DNA from 2 places in the Peptacetobacter sp. AB800 genome. Region 2 is predicted to be linked to the other one. Evidence: riboswitches for the same ligand, from Rfam matches in the RefSeq annotation. Region 2 holds a riboswitch; the other holds the start of a gene.

Region 1 (10,879 bases), on a different contig from region 2:
ATACGATAACGTTCTTGTATAGAATTGACACGTTCTGGGTCAGTAAGTATTGTATTAAGACCGTCCCAAACCATTTTTTTAAATGTTTCAAGATTATCCTGAATAAATATATAATGAACATCCTGGATATTTCCACCAGTAGGAGTAAATCTACCAGCCTGTAAGATATGCTCCATTGTCTGAGTAGGAATTTTTTTATCTTTATAATTTCTAATACTTCTTCTTGATTTGATAAAGTTTAGCATAAGTTCACTGTCAATAGTTGGTTTTGAATTATTAAATTCTATTACACCTTCTTCAGATTGTTCAGGTAAGTTAATAGCATTTGTTGGACAGACTGCATAGCAATGTCCACAATCAATACACATATCATTAGCAAATGCTTTTCCATCGACTATTGAAAGACATTTTGGAAAACACTCTTTTACACATTGACCACAACCAATACATTTTTCTGTTAGAATTTCTACCATTTATATTCCCCCCTATAAGATTAAAAAAAAGAATTTACTCTTAATTTAGAGTATGGTACTATTTTAAGAGTGCATAAAAAAATTGTCAATAACGCAGTTTTTTAGTACTAGGTAAGAGAAAACAGATTAGGAGGATTTTTATGAGTAAAGAATATTCATGTCCATGTTTAGATAAATGTCCATTACAAAGGGCAATGGATGTAATTGGAGGAAAATGGAAATTAGCAATCTTGTGCTCATTAAATACTAATGGTTCAACAAGATATAATGAATTAAAAAGAAAAATTAAGGGAATATCAAATACAATGCTTGCAAAATCTTTAAAAGAGTTAGAAGAAAATGGATTAATTAATAGATATGAGTATGTTGAAGTTCCTATACGAATTGAATATGAAGTTTCTGAAAAAGCTAAGTCTTTAATTCCAATTTTAAAAGAGTTGGCAAAATGGGGAATGACTTTAGATAATGATTAGTAAAAATTATTAAAATGCCCCATACTGTTAAATGTATTACTCTAACAATATGGGGCGTTTAAGAGAAGAGTAGAGATACTCTTCTTTATTTATATACTCATTATTAAATATGCTGTGTATCCTACGTAAAGAGCAGTTAATATTGCTCCTTCAACCCTGTTTATATCTTTTCTGACAACAGTAAATATATAAGTAAGTACTGTCACACCAATCATAAACAAGCAATCTACAAACAACTTAGGATCTATTGCTATTGGAGAAATAGCAGCAGATGCACCTAGAACAAATAATATATTAAACATATTTGATCCTATTACATTTCCTAAAGCGATATCACTCTCACCTTTAGTAGCAGCTATTATAGATGTAACTAATTCTGGTAGAGAAGTACCGATAGCAACTATTGTAAGTCCTATAAGCTGGTCACTTACACCGAAGCTTTTTGCTATTCCAGTAGCCGCATTTACAACAACCTGTCCACCTAAAACTATTGCTATTATCCCACCTATTGAGAATATTATAGCCTTTGAAATAGGCATTGTTTCAACTGGAGCATCTATTTCTACAGTTATCTTTTCATTAGGATTGGCTTTTTGAGCTTCTAAAGCCTGATTTCTAGAGTTTAGAGCTGACATTATTAGTGAATACATGAAAATAGCGAAGAACATTAGAAGAACTAAACCGTCACCTCTACTAAGCTGGTTTACTGAAGTTCCACCAAAGAACTGATCTCCAATTATTACAAATGTAAGCACAGATATCAGTATTAAAAATGGAAACTCTTTAATTCTAACGCTTTTTTCTACCATTAATGGCTTTATCATGGCAGATACACCAACGACCATAAGAAGATTGAATATATTAGATCCAATTACATTCCCCATAGCCATTCCATTTTGTCCACTTAAAGCAGCTGTGATACTTACTGCAGCTTCTGGTGCACTAGTACCAAAAGCGACTATTGTAAGCCCTATTATAAGTGAAGGGATTTTTAGCGACTCTGCAATACTCGACGCCCCTTCAACAAAATAGTCGGCTCCCTTTACAAGAAGAACAAATCCGACTACCAATAAAATATAATTCATATTAAGTTTACCCCCTTTATAAATTTCCCTTAAAATTAAAAGTCTGTTTCATAAGCATTCTAAATAGTTTAAAACACTTACGAAACAGAATCTATAAAAGTTTATTTTTAGACATTAACATAGTAATAATTACACATACAATTACTGATATAAAAGATATCAACCAGAAACCGTTTGGGTTTTCAGCAAGCGGAATTCCGCCGACGTTCATTCCAAAGAACCCTGATATTAATGTAGGTAATGAAACAATAAGTGTGATAACTGTAAGAACCTGCATAACATTGTTCTGGTTATTACTGATTATCGCACTGAAGGCGTCCATGATTCGGCTAAGTATATCTCCGTAAATAGTAGCCATTTCAAGAGCCTGTCTGTTTTCTACAATAACATCGTCTAATAAATCGTCGTCGTCGTGATACTTCTTAATACTTGATGTTTTAAGCATCTTATTAAGCACTAACTCATTAGATTTTAATGAAGTAGAGAAGTAAACCAGAGATTTTTCAAGCTCTAGTAACTGAATAAGCTGCTTGTTCTGCATTGAGTCATATATTTCTTTTTCTAGAGTAGTAGTCATCTTGTTTATTCTTCTTAGATAGTGTAGGTAGTAAGATGCATTTTTGTGCAAAATCTGAAGAAGAAAACGAGACTTCATATTAGTGTAGAAATCCTTTATATGACCGACAATAAAGTCATTAAGAATCTTTGTCTGTTCACTACATACTGTAAGAATTACATCTTCGGTAATTATTATACCAAGCGGTATAGTGCTGTATAACGAGTTATGTGAGTCACTCTCATCTATAGGTATATCTATAAGGATAAGAGTATGGTTGTCATTTACTTCGATTCTTGAACGTTCCTCCTCATCCAGAGCAGCATTGATACTTTCGATATCTATGTCAGTATGGTCATATATCTCGTGTATCTCGCTCTGATTAGGCTCAACAAGGTTGATCCAGCATCCTTCTTCTGGCTCGTTTATTTTTTCTAGCTTAGAATCGATAGTTTTATAGTATCTTATCATCGCAACACACTCCTTGTTTTTAATTATAGTAGTACTATCGGCTAACGAGTAATCAAAGCCAAACTACTATTGCGACTAAGATACTGTTAACAGATAGGTTTTAAATTTTTAATACTTTGCAACGGATAACTATCCATTGCACATCACTCTCCTTTTCCAATTTAAAATATCTATCCATTAAATAGAATACATTTTATTTGACAGAAAATCAAGGAAATTTGTTCAAATGACTGAGAATTTTTACATTGTAATATGAAAAGAAAAGAGTAAAAAATAATTGACATAGTAGGCGATATGAATTATCATAATATATGTGTTTGAAATATACTTTTTCTTAAAAAGTATATTTTATTAATATGTGCCTGTAGTTCAATTGGTAGAATGTCAGACTCCGACTCTGAAGGTCTGCGGGTTCGAGTCCCGTCGGGTACACCATTTATTAGGAAGTCCTGCAAATTTTGTGGGACTTCTTGTTTTTTAAACAGAAAATTTAATAAAAGAAAACTTAGGAGGTTATTTTTAATGAATAAAATTACGACTAAAGACTTAGTTATGATGTCGCTTTTAGTTGCGATAACGATAATTTTATCGAGATTCCTATCAATATCTACTCCAATAATAAAGATAGGATTTAGCTTTGTTCCACTAACAATAGCGGGGATATTATACGGACCTAAATATACGATGATTATAGCTGTAATAGCCGATTTAATAGGAGTAACACTTATAACAGGAGATTTCTTCCCAGGATTTACAGTTACAACAGCGTTAGTTGGTCTACTTTACGGAAAATTCCTTTACAATAAACCAAAAGCTATGAGAAATATAATAATATGTACAATTTTAGTTAATTTAGTGGAATTAATTCTAAACACAGGTAATATATACCTACTTAGCGGATACGGATTTATGGCGACATTACCAACAAGAGCTTTTAAAGCAGCTTTAATGGTGCCAATAAAAGCATTTGTTATATACAATGTTTCATATCCTATAGTTAGCATGAAAAATATGGCGATGAATAGAAGAGCGGTTTAAAATTCGTTTGATTTTGTAAATATAAATAAAATCAAAGATTTGAAATTTATCTTTAAATGTATTAATATATAGTATAGTTGTGAGTGTAAGGAGATTACTTTTAACTTTTATGTAAATTTTAAATCTAAAAATTTTTATAAAATATTTAGAAAATAAAAATTGATTATGATTAAAATTTCATAAATCTTTAGAAATAATATCAATTTAATTTAATAATTGGGTGTTAATATTATAATTAAGTAAAACGAATCAGATAGACGGGAGGTTTTTTCATGAATAATGTAGAAAAGAAACAAATATCTGTATTTTTCGGAATAGCACTTATGTTTATGATAGCTCTTTCAATTATGTATTATCAAGATAGAAATCCGGATTTATTATTGTATATGATCTTTTCACCAGCGTTGGCTGCATTGATAACTAGAATGATTTGCAGAGAAGGTCTTAGAAATATGTTCTTGAAGATAAACATCAAGAGGAATAAAAAGACTTACATAAAAACATTACTTTTTACTCCTTTCATAATATACTTTGGAGCAGTTATAAACTATATAATATTCCATTCAGGGGTTAAATTATTGGGGATGGTGACAGTTTACAATCTTCAGTATACAAGTATGTTTGAATATTTGAAGAGTGTTACATATGAGGTTTCAAATTTAGCGATAATCTTCCCAATCTATGGTATAATTCAGAGTTTTTGTGAAGAGTTTGCTTGGAGAGGTTATCTTCTTCCAAGAATGTGCAAGATTATGAAACCAGATAAGGCAGCTGTACTTAATGGATTTTTATGGGGAGTATGGCAGTTGCCGATAATTATGATTTTATATATGAAAGTAGCGGAGAATCCGTTAAATGGAGCAGTGATGCTTTTAATTATGAGTACATCAGTAGGAGTTATTCAGTCATATTTACTTTATAAGACAGAGTCGCTTTGGTGTCCGGTGTTATTCAATTTATCGTTGAATATTATAAATATATATAATCCAGCTTCTATTTTTGTTAATGTTGCAGCTGGGAATTCAATAAGTCATGTTCTTCCTGGTGTTGTGGGAATGGCAGGACTTGTAATAGCAGGAATGTTATGCTATAGAGAAAGTAAAAGAGTATATGTTAATTAATTTGCTATCTTTATAAAGAGTGGATAAATCAAAATTTCCGTTTCTATGTTATATGGGAAGTATTGAACTTATAGACAAACTACTCTCCAGCTTCGACGGGTGTTGAAGGAAGAGTTTTGTTGTAAATAAAATACGCGTCTGCAGATTGTCGAGGGCGTTTTGTCTATAAGCTTCAATACTATAACATATAAATAGTTTCGGAAAGTTTTGATTTAATCCACTCTTTTTAAGTTAGTAAACTTGTTTTGTGTAGGAGAAGTATAGATGATTGGTTTTAAGCGAATGATAAGAAAATATAATTATTATGTATGGATAGGGGAAGAGGGTATTCCTCTATTTTTTTATATATACGATTAAGTTTTAATATTAAATTTATTTTTCAAGAAAGGCTAGAATCTAAGAATATCGTTGAATCATATTGGAGTGATGAGCATACTTCAGGTGGAAAGAGAAAGTATTATCATATTACAGATGAAGGACGTGAATTTTTAAAAATAAAAAAAGAAGAATGGCAGTTTATTAAAAAAGTAATGGATCAGTTTTTAGAGGAGGTCGCACTTAGTCGAATCAGCACAAGAATATATTAATCAAGGCTTAAGCGAGGAGGAAGCTTGTAAAAAAGCTATAGAAAATTTTGACGGTGGGGAAGAAATGCAAAATGAGTTAAACAAAGTTATAAAAAAGCTTTCATCTTCATTAGATAGATATAATAATTTTAGCAAAAAAATACGATATGACAGAGGTCGATGAGTATAAAGACGAATTAGAAAAATTATTGAATGAGGAAAAATATAGTCCAATCAAAGCATTTAGATTATACGTTGTCGATATGGAAGATGGAAATACAAGTACAAGCTCTAAGGGATTAAATTCAGATACAGTTTATGAAAAAGAGTTAAAGGTTGAAGACGAAAGAGCAAATACATCATACTTAGGATACAACGGAAAAGATTTCTTAGACAAAAATGGAAACATAGTAAATCCAGATATATTCTCTGAGTACTTCTTCTACAATGAATCAAATATTTTATCTAAAGTATTGGTAGTAGTTGGAGCTGTGTTATTAATTGGATACTTTATAATTAGAAGCAAAGAAAAATAAATAATCATACATGAAAAAAGGGACTTTTTAGTCCCTTTTTCTATATGTATCGTTTAAACTAGATTAAATCTATCTTTTTATAGATGCCGCGATTCTATGATAAGTATGTCTTACCCCTCTTATCACTTTACCGTATTCAAGTATATTTTCTGGAAGAGCCATTCCCATATATCCTGAATCTCCTAAGTGGTGTAGATCTGTTCCAGCCATTTTACACATAAGTGCGATTTCTCTAATAGTTGAAACATCTGCACCTTCCTGAGAAGTACCTATTGAAGTAAGAGTTAATTTTCCAAGCTCGTGTGCATAAGAAACAAGTCCTCTTATATATTCCATAGTTATTCCAGGAACTGAACCCGGTGCAGGCATTAGTATAATATCTGCTCCTGCTTCAGAGAATTCTTTAACATCGTTTCTAGTTATTATTTTTTCACCAGCTTCACCAAGTATACCAGCTGCGTGCATTTTACCAGCTATTAAAACAACGCTATCTCCAAGTTCTTTTCTGTAAAGTTTTAGAGTATCTGTTATAGATTTATTTGTAACACCTATACCAGGGTTTCCAGTAAGTACTATGAAGTCAGCACCCATTTCAACTGCTTTTTTAGCGTTTTCTAAAGTACCTACACGTCCTGAAGATAATCCAGCCCATTCATCAGTTTCAACAGTACTAGCAACACCTTCTTCAAGTGGTTCAAGGTTTAAACCAACTGGTCTACCTGTAAGTTCTTTGATTTTTCTTATGTAATCTTCTGGTTTAACATCAGCAGGAAGTCCATGCATAACAGGGTTGTTTACATCAAATATGTTTAGAAGTATTATATCAGCTCCCATTGATGCAGCAAATTCTGCGTTTGTTACATCGCCAAGCATCTGAGGAACAGCACCTATAGTTTCGCAAACTACTATTCTTCCTTCACTGGCTGCTATTGATTCGATAAGTTCTGATTTTGTCATTTTTTCAAAATCAGATGCGTTACAGTTTAAAAATCTTTTCATTTTGTTTTTTCCTTTCTTTTAATCTTTTTTAATTTTTGTGTGTAAAAATAAATAGCTACTAAAAACTTTTAAACTTTCCACAAAAAAGAGAATAAGATTTGTTTCTATTTATATTAAAAGAAAATAGGTATAAGTGGTTTGTTTTTAAGATTTAAAGTAGCCATTCATAATATAATTATACTAATATTTACCGTTAATTGCAAATGCGTGATTCATTGGTCCACTACCTTTTCCAAGGTCTAGCATTGCAGCTAAAGCACCAGAAATATAAGCCTTTGCAGATTCAACAGATTCATCCAAATTCATTCCTTTTGCTAGGTTTGCAGCTATTGCACTAGAAAGTGTGCAGCCTGTTCCATGAGTGTTTGGGTTGTCGATTCTTTTTCCGCTGAACCATTTAAATTCTCCGTCAGAGTATAATAAGTCGTTTGCATCATTTATACTGTGACCTCCTTTTAAAAGGACTGCGGCATTGTATTTTTTACCGATTATTTCTGCAGCTTTCGTCATATCATCTGCTGAATTGATTTTGATGTTTGATAGTATCTCAGCTTCTGATATGTTTGGTGTAAGAAGCGTTGCAAGAGGGAATAAAACTTCCTCAAGTGTAGAAATTGCATCGTCTTGAAGTAGTTTTGAGCCACTTGTAGATACCATAACTGGATCTATTACAATATTTTTTGCTTCGTATTTTTTTAATCCTTCTGCTATTGCTTTTATAATCGGAGCAGAGGATACCATTCCTATTTTTACAGCATCTGGGTAAATGTCTGTGAATACTGCATCTAATTGCTGAGTGACAAATTCTGGAGAGGATTCAAATACTCCAAATACTCCAGTTGTGTTTTGTGCAGTTAAAGCTGTGATTACAGATTCTGCAAATACGCCGTTTGTAGTCATAGTTTTAATATCAGCTTGAATGCCTGCACCACCGCTACAATCACTTCCTGCTATTGTTAAAGCAACTTTCATAACCATTCCTCCTTAAAAAGATAAGATTTATAATTCTTCAGTTAGTTCTTTAAGTTTTTTAGTGGCAGCAGTTATATCGTCACTTGCAAATATTGCACTTATAACAGAAACACCATCTATTCCACTGCCTTTTAGTTTTAATAAATTATCTGAATTTATTCCACCTATTGCAACTACTGGGATTGATACAGTTTTACATATTTCTTTTAATGTTTCAAATGTTACGCTGTCAGCATCTCCTTTAGTAGAAGTAGGGAAGACTGACCCAACACCAAGATAGTCAGCTCCATCTCTTTCTGCTTTTAAAGCTTCCTCAACTGTAGATGCAGATACACCTAAAATTGCATTTTCTCCAAGCATATCTCTAACTTTTTTAGCGTCCATATCTTCCTGTCCAACATGAACACCGTCAGCTTTTATTTCAGCTGCGATATTTATATTATCATTTACGATAAATGGTATTTTAAATTCTTTGCAAAGAGCCTGAATTTCCTTTGCTTCTTCTAAAAATTCATCTTCTGGAAGATTTTTTTCTCTTATTTGAAGTATAGTAGCTCCACCTTCAAGACATTCTCTTACCTGTTCAGCAAGAGTTCTTCCGTTTAGCCAATGTCTGTCAGTTATAGCGTATAACTGTAAATCTTTTCCATTTATATTACTTGCTTTCAAATTTAGCACCTTCTTCCAATGTTTTAGCATCCATATTGTAAATTGCATCAATTATTCTGTTTCTGTATGTAGAGTTTCCGTCAGTTTTTTCCATATTAGACCAACCAATTTCTCCAGAAAGTCCCATATCTATTACAGCAGCTGCAGTTGCTTCAAGCATATTGTCCTGATTTGCAGCGATAAATGAGGCAATTAGTCCAGAAAGTTGGCATCCAGTTCCAGTTATTTTTCCCATTTCAGCTCTACCATTTCTGATTACAAAGCATCTTTCAGCATCGGCAACTAAGTCTATAGCACCAGTTATTGCAATTATACTACCTGTTTCTTTTGCAAATGATTTTGCAAATTTCACCATAGAGTCAAGATTTTCTTCAGTAACTGCATCGCCAACAGCCGCGTCGACACCTTTTCCAGCACCGATACCAGTAGCTAAGAATTTTATTTCTGAAACATTTCCTCTTATTACAGAGAATTTCACATTTTCAAGTAATTCTTTAGCAGTTTTATTTCTTAAATTACTTGCACCTACACCAACAGGATCTAGCACAGTTGGATGATTTAATTCGTTTGCTTTTTTACCAGCTAATATCATAGAAGGGATTGTGTTTCTATTAAGTGTACCGATATTGATGTTTAAAGCAGTACACACAGAAGTTATATCCTCAACTTCCTCAGAATCGTCAGCCATGATAGGGCTTGCACCACAAGCTAATATTATATTTGCAACATCGTTTACAGTAACATAATTAGTGATGTTGTGGATAAGTGGTGATATTTCTCTTACATTTTCGATAGTTGATTTTAACATTTTAATTCCCCCAGTCTTTTTAGTATTGAGAGAGATTTTAAAAATAAAAAAACACGAAACCAACAAAGGCTCGTGTTTGATATCTTATCTTCTCCCTACGTTGGCATTATCCAAATCAGGTTAAGGGTCTAGGTTTTACCTACTCTCAGCCGAAAAAGCTCCCCTGCTTGATTTTAAATTATTTTAAAAATTCAACTAATTAAATGATAGCATAGATAATAGTTTTTTTCAATTGTGTAGAAGTTTTGATGTTGGAAAATGAATGAAAGGGTTGGAAATTTTTTTGAAAAGTAATATTTTTAGTGATATAATATTTAATATGTTATTAGTTATATACGATTTAAATATGTCTCTGTAGCTCAGCAGGATAGAGCACCGCTCTCCTAAAGCGGGTGTCGCAGGTTCAATTCCTGTCAGGGACACTTTGAATAATTGAGGATGCCAATGGATTTTTCTAATGGCATCTCTTTTTTTACTCAAAATTATATCATTCTCACCTCCTGGCTTCGACGGCTCACACTTTTAGAGTAACACATTTCAAAGTTGTGAGCCGTCTGCAGATAGTCGAGTTCGAATTGATATAATTCCGAGTAAAAGAGATGACGTTAGAAAAAATCCATTTGGCATCCATCATTTTATTCTGACGTTTGTAATGGTTTGTTGTTCATAGTTTATTCTCCAATTCTGTTTATATATTTTATGTTTATTTATATCTATTTATTTATGTTTTATTTTATCTATTGCGTTGTCATAAGCTTGTTTTGTTCTTTCATCAAATAGTACAAATCTTATGCAATCAAATTCGTTTGGATGCTCCATATAGAAATCATTTACTGTTTTTACTGCTATTTCTGCAGCTTGTTCTAATGGATAGCTGTATATTCCAGTTGATATTGATGGAAATGCAATTGTGCGAATTTTGTTTTGTAGCGCTACTTTCATAGAGTTTTTGTACGCATTTTCAAGAAGTTGTGGCTCACCAGAGTTCCCACCTCTGTATATTGGTCCAACTGTGTGAATTATGTATTTGCAAGGTAGTTTGTATGCGGATGTTATTTTTGCTTCCCCTGTTTCACATCCGTTTAGCGTTCTACATTCTGCTAGAAGTTCTC
Region 2 (10,879 bases):
CCAACTAATGTGAATATTATCATAACGATACTCTTTTTAAGAAGAACTCTATCCTGAATTGATTTTTTCTCATCAAGATTCATTATAGTTTCTTTTGCTGCCTCATCTACTACAAGCTTATTTCCGTAAATAAATTTAAAGCAGATTATAGTAACTGCTAGTATAACTATAACTACAGGTCCTAAGTGTGTTAAGAAATCTACGAAACTAAGACCTGCTGCACTACCAATCATGATGTTTGGTGGGTCCCCTATAAGAGTTGAAGTACCACCCATATTAGAAGCTAATATCTGTGTCATTAAGAAAGGTACAGGATTTACTCCTAATAGCTGAGTTACAACTATTGTCATAGGTCCAATAAGTAATACTGTTGTAACGTTGTCTAATACCGCTGATAGAACTGCTGTAACTATCATGAAATAAATCATTATCTTCCAAGGATCACCCTTTGTTTTTTTTGCTGTCCATATTGCTATATACTCGAATAATCCAGAGTTTTTAATAACAGATACGAAAAGCATCATACCGATAAGAACACCTATAGTGTTGAAATCAACGTGTTCAAGTCCTTTATCTAATGTAAGAATACCAGTTAATACCATTAATATAGCTCCAGATAGAGCTGCTACTGTTCTATTTACTTTTTCTGATATTATTGCTGCCATTACACATACAAAGATAAGGATTGAAATTATCTGCTGAAAATTCATAATAAATCCTCCTGTGTAAACTATTTTTTTTAATGCTAATTAAAAAATTAATTTTCTTAGTAAATAGTATAGATTGGGTTAACTATTTACATTTAAAGTTATTGTTTAAAACTTACGCAAGAACAGAATCTATCATAGTACTTTTCAAATGATAATTCAATAGTTTTTATAGATAAATATTTTTTAAACAAAGAAAGCAATTTCCTGTTAAAACTTTATTAAGTAAAGAAATAACGTTATCATAATTGAATAATAAATATATAAAAATGCAATTTACTTGTTAATTAGATAATTGAATAAAAATAGAGTTAAAATTTCAAAAAAGTGTTGTAAATTGTGTAAATTTTGTTTATAATCATAATAAATGAATAATTAAAATAAATATCTTTCAATTATTTTAAAATTGAATGAAGAAATAAAATTTTAATAATAGAATAAATTTAAAGTATTATAAGGGGAGGTAGTTTATGCAGGCGATATTTGATTCTTTATACTCTATGGTAGGAGTTCTTAATAACTATTTATGGTCTTATGTTTTAATAATAATGCTTGTAGTTTTAGGAATTTACTTTACTTTTAGAACAAAATTCGTGCAGTTTAGATATTTCAAAGAAATGTTTAAACTATTAACAGATGGTAATGCTAACAAAAATGCTAAGAAAGAAGGAAAGATATCTTCATTCCAGGCATTCTGTATAAGTACATCATCAAGAGTTGGTACTGGTAATATAGCTGGTATAGCACTTGCAATAGCAGGTGGTGGGCCAGGTGCAATATTCTGGATGTGGATAATGGCGTTAATAGGATCTGCATCAAGTTTCGTTGAAAGTACATTAGCTCAGATATACAAAGTTAAAAATGGAACAGCTTACAAAGGTGGTCCAGCTTACTACATTGAACAGGGGCTTAACATGAGATGGTTAGGAATAATATTCACAATATTAATAAGTATAACTTACGGATTCGTATTTAACTCTGTTCAGTCAAATACTTTATCATTAGCTTTTAACAATGTATTCCATGTTGAATATATGGTAATAGGTATAGTTTTAGCAGTTCTTACAGCACTTGTAATATTCGGTGGAGTACACAGAGTTGCTAAAGTTTCAGAAGTAATAGTTCCAGTATTTGCTGGTATGTATATATTAGTTGCTATAGGAATAGTTGTTTTAAACATAGGAAAATTCCCAGAACTTATAGCTACAATAGTTGCAGATGCTTTCAAACCAAGACAGATGATAGCTGGAACAAGTGCAGGATTTATGACAGTTCTTTTAACTGGTGTTAAGAGAGGTCTATTCTCTAATGAAGCAGGTATGGGTTCTGCTCCTAATGCAGCTGCAACAGCAGAAGTTTCTCATCCAGTTAAACAGGGATTAATCCAGACATTAGGTGTATTTACAGATACTATAATAATATGTTCTTGTACAGCATTTATGGTATTACTTTACAATGGATATGCAACAAGTGGAAATGAAGGTATAGCTTTAGCTCAGGAAGCTCTTACTGCTCATATAGGACCAGTAGGTGGAATATTCTTAGCAGTATGTATATTCTTATTTGCATTCAGTTCAATAGTTGGTAACTACTACTACGGAGAATCTAATATACAGTTCGTAACTGAAAGCAAAGGAGCTTTAAATGTATACAGAGTTTTAGTTTGTGGTATGGTATTCTTCGGATCAATAGCAAAACTTCAGGTTGTTTGGGATTTAGCTGACTTATTCATGGCATTTATGGCAATCATCAACATGATAGTTATCGCTAAATTAGGAAAATATGCATATATAGCTTTAGAAGACTATACTAGACAGAAAAAAGCTGGTATAAAAGATCCAGAATTCTTTGTTGATGGAATAGAAGGATTAGAAAATGTTGAATACTGGCATAAAGAAGACAAAGCTAATTAATAGATACTTAAATTAAAGCTAAAGATTTGATATTTTTTATGAATAGATTTTGAGTATTTTATAGTAAAGTTTTATAAATCAAAAAATAAAATGTTTGAACAATTCAAATTGTTATGATATACTCAAATCAAATGGAAAAGTATTCACAATTTATTAAGTGAAGTGTTAAAAACATAATATCGATGCTAGGGGCGCTGAAATAAGGTCAGCTGAGAGAGAAAGCCAAAAACTTACAAACCCTAAACACCTGATCAAGATAATGCTTGCGAAGGGAAGCTAGTAGAAAATTTTCAATAAAGTAAAAGTTTGAGTACAACGAATAAAAAGTACAAAACTAGTATAACAGAGAAGATGAAAGTGCTTTCCTAAGTAAGGGAAGCACTTTTTTATTTGCAAAAAATAACGAAAAGAGGGCAAAAATTGCTTTCAATATAAAAAATGGAGGTATTTGTATGACTTACACTACACAGCTTGACGCAGCTAAAAAAGGAATAATAACTAAAGAAATGGAAATAGTTGCCGATAAAGAAATGATGGACGTAGAGGAATTAAGAGAATTAATTGCTCAGGGGAAAGTTGTTATCCCAGCCAACAAAAACCATAAATCACTTAGCCCAGAAGGTATAGGTAAAGGGTTAAAAACTAAAATAAACGTAAACCTTGGTATATCAAGAGACTGTAAAGATATAGACCGGGAATTAGAAAAAGTTAAAACTGCTATAGAAATGAAAGCAGAAGCTATAATGGATCTTAGTAACTATGGTAAAACAAGAGAATTCAGAGAAAAAGTAGTAGAAATATCTCCAGCAATGATAGGTTCTGTTCCTATGTATGATGCTGTTGGATTTACAGAAACTGCATTAGTAAAAATAACAGAAGAGCAGTTCTTACAGGTTATAGAACAGCATGCAAAAGACGGTGTAGACTTTATGACAATACACGCAGGTCTTACTAAAGAAATAGGAGATAGAATAGCTAAAGATAAGAGATTAACTCATATAGTATCAAGAGGAGGTTCTTTATTATTTGGATGGATGTATATGAATAATAAAGAAAACCCTATGTTAACTAACTTCGATAAAATACTTGATATATGCGAAAAATACGATGTTACTCTAAGCTTAGGAGATGCTTGTAGACCAGGTTCTATAGCAGATGCTACTGACTATGCTCAGATACAGGAACTTATAAACTTAGGTGAACTTACTAAGAGAGCTTGGGAGAGAAATGTACAGGTTATGATAGAAGGACCAGGACACATGGCAATAAACGAAATAGAAGCTAACGTAATGTTAGAAAAAAAATTATGTCATGAAGCTCCATTCTATGTACTTGGACCTCTAGTAACAGATGTTGCTCCAGGATACGACCACATAACTAGTGCAATAGGTGGAGCACTTGCAGCATCTAAAGGTGTAGACTTCTTATGCTACGTTACTCCAGCAGAACACTTAAGATTACCTGATTTAAATGATATGAAAGAAGGTATAGTTGCAACAAAAATTGCTGCACATGCAGGAGATATAGCAAAAGGAATAAAAGGTGCTAGAGAATGGGATAATGCTATGTCTAAAGCCAGAGCAGAATTAGACTGGGCTACAATGTTCGAATTAGCATTAGATCCAGAAAAACCAAGAAAATACAGAGATTCTTCTAAACCAGAACACGAAGATAGTTGTACTATGTGCGGAAAAATGTGTGCACTTAGAACAGTTAATAAAATATTCAACGGTGAAGAAGTGGATTTAGTATTTGACTAAGATATAAATTTATATAAATAAAATATTGCAACGAAATGGAGGTGCAATATATGAAAGTTAATGGAAAAGAAGTACAGTTTCCAGAAGGTACTACTGTTTCTCAGATACTAGAAAACTACAAAATAGACAGAAACAGAGTAGTTGTTGAGATAGATATGAAAATAGTAGACGAATCTGAATACGATACTTATATACCAGATAAAGAAGCTATGGTGGAATTAATAGCTTTCGTTGGAGGCGGTTAAAAATAATGGATATTTTTCTAAATGAAAAGAAAATATCTGCTAAAGAAGGTATAACTGCCAAAGAATTAAAAAATGAATACAACAAACTTTGTGATGTAATAATTGTAAATGGATTCCCAATAGAGGATAAGGTATTAAAAGAGAATGATAGAGTAGTACTTATTCAAAAAGGTAAGAAACCTACTCTTGAAGAATTTGAAGCTCTTTTAACTGCTAGACATACGCCAAATGTTCATCAGGCTTTGAAAAAAGGAAGGGTTGCAATTCTTGGATTAGGGGGACTTGGCTCTAATATAGCCAGTTCCCTTGCAAGAATTGGAGTAGGAAAATTAATACTTGCAGACTTTGATGTTGTAGAGCCTTCAAACCTAAATAGACAGAATTATTTCATAAATGATATTGGCAAACTCAAAACTGAGGCTACAAAAGAAAATATTGAAAGAATAAATCCTTTTGTAGATATAACTTTGGTAAATGAAAAAATAAGCAAGGAAAATATGGAGTTATTTTCTGAAGCAGATATTATTGTAGAGGCCTTTGACAATCCAAATTGCAAGGCAGAAATAAGCAATTATGTATTGATACACATGAGAGATAAGTATCTAGTTGCTTCTTCAGGAATGGCTGGATACTATGATTCAAACATAATACAGACTAAAAAAATAAGAGATAAGTTTTATATTTGTGGAGATTTTGTAAATGAAGCTAAAGAAGGAGATGGATTAATGGCTCCTAGAGTTTCGATTTGTGCAAATCACATGGCAAATAAAGTAGTACAGATACTAGTAGATGGCGAATAATTTTATTATTTTATTATAAAAAAGATTATTGAAAGTAATCTAAAAATAGGGGGAATAAAAAATGGATAAATTAGTATTAAAAGGACATGAATTTGATAGCAGACTTCTAATAGGAACAGGAAAATACGGCTCAAATGATATGCTTCCAAAAGTTATAGAAGCTAGTGGAAGTGAAATAATAACAATGGCTCTTAGAAGAGTAGACTTAGACGAAAGAAACAAAGAAGAAAATATACTTACTTACATACCTAAAGATATGACAATACTTCCAAATACTTCAGGAGCTACAAATGCAGAAGAAGCGATAAGAATAGCTAGAATTTCTAGAAAAATGGGATGTGGAGATTTTATAAAAATAGAAGTTATATCAGATATGAGATACTTACTTCCAGACAACGAAGAAACAATAAAAGCTACTAAAGTTTTAGCTGATGAAGGATTTGTTGTATTACCATACATGACTCCAGACCTTTATGCAGGAAGAAGATTAATAGAAGCAGGTGCAGCAGCTGTTATGCCACTTGGAGCTCCTATAGGATCTAACAGAGGTCTTCAGATGAAAGAAATGATAAGAATAATGATAGAAGAATTAGATATACCAATAATAGTAGATGCTGGTATAGGTAAACCATCTCAGGCTATGGAAGCTATGGAAATGGGAGCTGATGCAGTTTTAGTAAATACTGCTATAGCATCTGCAGGAGATCCAGTTGAAATGGCAAAAGCATTTAAATTAGCAGTTGAGGGAGGAAGAGCTGCATACTTAGCTAAAACAGGTGCAGTTTCAGAATATGCTAATGCATCATCACCATTAACAGGATTTTTAGGAAACTTAAATAAATAGGGAAATTAAGAATAAGAAAGCAGGCGATAAGAAATGAGTTTCTATGAAGTAATAGAACAGTATAAGGACTTTGATTTTGATAAATATTGGGAAAATGTAACAGACTATGATGTTTTAAGAAGTTTAGAAAAGGATAAATTAGACCATAAAGATGTTCTAAACTTATTATCTCCAACAGCAGAAAAACACTTAGAAGCTATGGCTCAGAAAGCACATAGAATAAGTATACAGAATTTTGGTAGAGCATTAACTTTATATACTCCTATGTATATAGCAAACTACTGTGAAAACCACTGTGTATACTGCGGATACAATTGCCACAGTGGAATCAAGAGAAAAAAATTAAACATGGAAGAAATAGATAAAGAATGTCAGGCAATAGCTGAACAGGGATTTAAACATATATTAATACTTACTGGAGAAAGCGAAAAAATGTCTAGCATTGAATATATAGGAGAGGCTGTAAACTTAGCTACTAAATACTTCCCTTCAATAGGGATAGAAGTATATCCTATGAGTGTTGAAGGATACAAACATTTAGTAGAAAATGGAGCAGAAGGTCTTACTGTATATCAGGAAACATATAATGAAGAAATGTACAAAAAAGTACATATAAAAGGACCAAAAGCCAACTACAAATGGAGATTAGATGCACCTGAAAGAGGGGCAAAAGCAGGTATGAGAACCCTTACTTTAGGAGCACTTTTAGGACTTTATAAATGGAGAACAGATGCATTCTTTACTATACTTCATGGAGAATATTTAAAAGATCATTATCCATATATTGAATTATCTTATTCTGCACCTAGAATAAGACCTTTCAAAGGATGCTTTGAAGGAATAATGGAAGTAACTGATACTAATATGGTTCAGGCTATGTTAGTTATGAGATTATTTGACCCTCATGCAGGATTAAACGTATCTACTAGAGAAAACTTAGAAACAAGAAAACATATAATACCATTTGGTGTAACTAAACTAAGTGCAGGTGTGTCTACTGATGTAGGTGGACATTCTCAGAATGAACACGATACAGCGCAGTTTGAACCAAATCACGACTGCGAAGTGCCTGAAGTTACAGCAATGTTAAAAGAAATTGGCTATCAGCATGTATTCAAAGACTGGGAAAGATTTGATTATACAGCTAGAAGCCAGAAATAAAGGTAGTGATAAATTTGTATTTAATTACAAATAGGACTCTATGCAGCGAGCAAGAGTACTTTGATAGAATCAAAGAAGCTTGTATAAATGGAGTAGATAATATAATTATCAGAGAAAAAGATTTAACTGATGAAGAGGTAATTTGTATTTATGAAAAAATATCTCAATCTCTTCCAGTTGATGTAAGAAAAAAAACATCTATTATAATAAACAGTAAGTTCAAAGCTTATGAAGACACCGACTGCGATGGAATACACCTTCCATTTTGGCTATTTAAAGAGAAGTTAGAAGAGAGGTATAATTTTAAGATTGAAAAACAGATAGGACTTTCTCTACATAGTGCGGACGAAGTAGCTGAAATGGAAGAACTTTGCAGTAAATATGGTGTAAAAGTTTCATATATTACACTTTCACATATATATGAAACAAAATGCAAAGAAGGGTTAAAACCAAGGGGACTTGAACTTTTGAAAATGGGCGGAGAATTAACAAAAGTCAAGGTTGTAGCACTCGGAGGAATAGATTCTTCAAATGCAGCAGAAACACTAAAATACTGCGATGATATTGCAGTTATGTCTTTGATTATGAAAAGCAACGATGTAAAAATGACTATGGAAGAGCTTATAAATTGTAAATAAGATTTTGAGAATAAATTAAATGAGTAAAAAATTTCTTTAAAAGAAGAGATATGATTAATAACATTTAAACATATAGATAATTATTAAATATTAATTATTTTGTATTTGTTTAATCTATAGTACAATAGGGTATGTATAGATTATATAAATAATGAAATTGTTTATTTGGAGGAAATGTTATGAAATTATACGGATATAATAGATGATCTACAGTTAGAAAAGCCAAGGCTTGGCTATCAGAAAATGGAATAGAATTTGAAGAGGTGGATGTTGTAAAAGAACCACCTACAAGAGAAGAATTAGAGGAAATGTATAAAAGAAGTGGTCTTGAAATTAAAAAATTCTTCAATACTAGTGGTAAAAAGTATAGAGAACTTAATTTAAAAGACGTTGTAAAGGTTGAATCAGATGACAAACTTCTTGATATACTAGCTTCTGATGGGATGCTTATAAAAAGACCTATATTTGATGCAGGAGAAGCAGTTCTTATAGGATTTAAGGAAGCAGACTGGCAGAAAGCATTACTTAGCGAATAAAAAATGCCCCACATGAAAATAGATTACCCTAGCTTATTGGAGAAATTCCAATAAGCTAGGGTATTTTTATGCAGTAAATTATAAAATTGTCTAATAAATAAGAAGAAAGATACAAAAATAGTTTAATAACTATACTTTTTCTATAATCTAATAAAAAAATATAGATTTTATCTATATGTATATATATAAATAGTATAGCGTAATATAAACTTAAGTAATATTTTATATGATATACTCGAATTGACACGATTTATTTTAATTTATAATATGGGGGTGTTTTAATGTTTAAGAAATCATTATCAATAGCATTGGCTGTAGCATTAGGACTTTCTATGAGTCATGTGGATGTGTTTGCTGATGTTGAAGGTTTAGAATCTTCAATTGAACAAAATGAGGTTGTGTCTGGAAATACGACTGGAACAGAAGTAGAAAATATAGATTCTAATCAAAATGGGGGGGGTAACAACACCAACTCCATCTGATCAGTTTGAGTTTGATAAAGAGACAGGAACGATTAGTAAGTATTTAGGAACAGATACAGAGGTCATTATTATTCCTGAACAAATAGATGGTGTGACAGTTACTTCGATAGGGAAAAATGCTTTTATAAAGAATACAACTATTAAAAAAGTTATATTAAATGAAGGTTTAGAGAATGTAGGAGCATCTGCATTTGCAAATTGTGGTAATTTAAAAAATGTAGAGTTTAGCTCAACAATAAAAAGTATAGGTATGGCTGCTTTTTCTGGAACAAAATTAGCAGAAGTTAAATTTAATGAAGGATTAGAAGAAATAGGAAGAAATGCATTTGCCAAAATTCCTACATTAAAGAATATAGAATTACCTAATTCATTAAAAAGAATAGAGCAAGGAGCTTTTTCTGCTAGTAGAAAAGAACAAAATCAAAACCTTCCTGGAAAAATAAACTTTGGACCTAATTTAGAATATGTGGGAAATAATGTATTTCAATATTGTACTGGTTTGAGAGAATATACAATATCTAAAGAAGGAAAGAAATTGTTGATATATGAAAACACTTTTCTTGAATGTGAATTGTTAAATATTCCATATAATAGAGAAGTAACAATAGTTATTCCAACAAGAAATGCATCTGAAAAAACTATTAACTTAAATCTTGGTGAAATAGATGTAAATTCCTATAATGAGGATGAAATAAAACAAATATTAAAAAATAGAGTAAAGTTATTAGTAGCTCAAGATAATATGCCAATAGAAGAAAATGAAGGAATAGAATGGGATTTAAGCAATTTAAAAGATGGTGAAGAAACAATAATTATAGAAGGAAAATTTATAGATTTACCTAATCATGAGGACTTCAATAAAATAAAGAATAAATACAAAATAAAAGTTACTTTAAATCTAAAAAAATCAGATATAAAATGGACATCAAAAGACTTTACTTCTGGAGAATGTGCATACACAGCAACTGATGGGCAGTACTTTGGTATAACAGGACTAACTGACTCAGGAAAAGAAAAACTAGAAAAAACTAAAACAATAGCAATTCCTAAATATGTCGAAAATACAGATGGTTCTAAAAAATTAGTTGAAGGTATTGGAAAAGAAGCATTTAAAAATATGGGAATAGAAGGAATAACTTTCCCTAGTGATTTAGATGGTAAAAAAGACTTTGTAATAGATGCAGGAGCATTTTCAGGAAATAATATATCATCTTTAAGTATACCTAACTATGTTAAATTTATAGATTCAGAAGCATTTAAAGGAAACAAAATAACAAGCTTATACATACCAGCTTCAGTATTAAGAATAGGGAATGCCTCATTCCAAGGAAACGAAATAAGTAAACTTGAATTTTCAGATGATGTTGAATTAATACAGATAGATAACTACAGTTTTTCTGGAAATAGAATAAAAGAAGTTCATCTTCCATATAGTATATTTAAATTATTGGGAGAGGTATTTAAAGATCAGAAAAATAGAGATGAAATTGATGATAATAAAGTTTCTTTATATACAAGAAATCCAAAACATTTAACAGAAGAAACTTATATACAAACTAAGAGTGATTATCACAAATTCATATTAAAAGGTGAAACTGTAAATAGAGAAGAATTATATAAAGAAATAAAAGAAGCTAATAAATTAAATCCTAGTGAATATAATTCTGAAAAATGGAATGTATTTGAAAACGTTCTGAATAATGCAAAGGCTGTATTTGAAAAAGAAGATTCTACTCAAGCACAGATTAATGAGCAACTTAATAAATTAAGTGATGCTTTGGCGGTTCTTACAG

What was found. Region 2 has a riboswitch for thiamine pyrophosphate ahead of thiC (phosphomethylpyrimidine synthase ThiC). Riboswitches for the same ligand answer to the same signal wherever they lie in the genome.
Region 1: linked by a shared signal. The riboswitch ahead of thiM (hydroxyethylthiazole kinase) and the one ahead of thiC (phosphomethylpyrimidine synthase ThiC) in region 2 are both predicted to bind thiamine pyrophosphate.

The regions. Positions count from the first base shown of each region.
Region 1 covers NZ_JBLOUI010000032.1:691-11,569, forward strand. The annotation lists gene ACK2WN_RS09095 (nitroreductase family protein) at 1-473, opposite strand, end outside; gene ACK2WN_RS09100 (helix-turn-helix domain-containing protein) at 614-946, shown strand; gene ACK2WN_RS09105 (calcium/sodium antiporter) at 1,036-2,031, opposite strand; gene ACK2WN_RS09110 (magnesium transporter CorA family protein) at 2,123-3,058, opposite strand; tRNA gene ACK2WN_RS09115 (tRNA-Arg) at 3,417-3,493, shown strand; gene ACK2WN_RS09120 (folate family ECF transporter S component) at 3,581-4,096, shown strand; gene ACK2WN_RS09125 (CPBP family intramembrane glutamic endopeptidase) at 4,369-5,217, shown strand; gene ACK2WN_RS09130 (PadR family transcriptional regulator) at 5,526-5,804, shown strand; gene ACK2WN_RS09135 (hypothetical protein) at 5,800-5,967, shown strand; gene ACK2WN_RS09140 (hypothetical protein) at 5,951-6,319, shown strand; gene ACK2WN_RS09145 (haloacid dehalogenase-like hydrolase) at 6,389-7,318, opposite strand; gene thiD (bifunctional hydroxymethylpyrimidine kinase/phosphomethylpyrimidine kinase) at 7,499-8,290, opposite strand; gene thiE (thiamine phosphate synthase) at 8,318-8,968, opposite strand; gene thiM (hydroxyethylthiazole kinase) at 8,946-9,767, opposite strand; TPP riboswitch at 9,843-9,942, opposite strand; tRNA gene ACK2WN_RS09165 (tRNA-Arg) at 10,116-10,189, shown strand; gene ACK2WN_RS09170 (O-acetyl-ADP-ribose deacetylase) at 10,485-10,879, opposite strand, start outside.
Region 2 covers NZ_JBLOUI010000027.1:23,696-34,574, reverse strand. The annotation lists gene ACK2WN_RS08510 (SLC13 family permease) at 1-710, opposite strand, end outside; gene ACK2WN_RS08505 (alanine/glycine:cation symporter family protein) at 1,178-2,620, shown strand; TPP riboswitch at 2,798-2,911, shown strand; gene thiC (phosphomethylpyrimidine synthase ThiC) at 3,073-4,380, shown strand; gene thiS (sulfur carrier protein ThiS) at 4,431-4,625, shown strand; gene thiF (sulfur carrier protein ThiS adenylyltransferase ThiF) at 4,631-5,425, shown strand; gene ACK2WN_RS08485 (thiazole synthase) at 5,487-6,269, shown strand; gene thiH (2-iminoacetate synthase ThiH) at 6,303-7,430, shown strand; gene ACK2WN_RS08475 (thiamine phosphate synthase) at 7,436-8,068, shown strand; gene ACK2WN_RS08470 (arsenate reductase family protein) at 8,248-8,604, shown strand; gene ACK2WN_RS08465 (hypothetical protein) at 8,886-9,086, shown strand; gene ACK2WN_RS08460 (leucine-rich repeat protein) at 9,055-10,879, shown strand, end outside.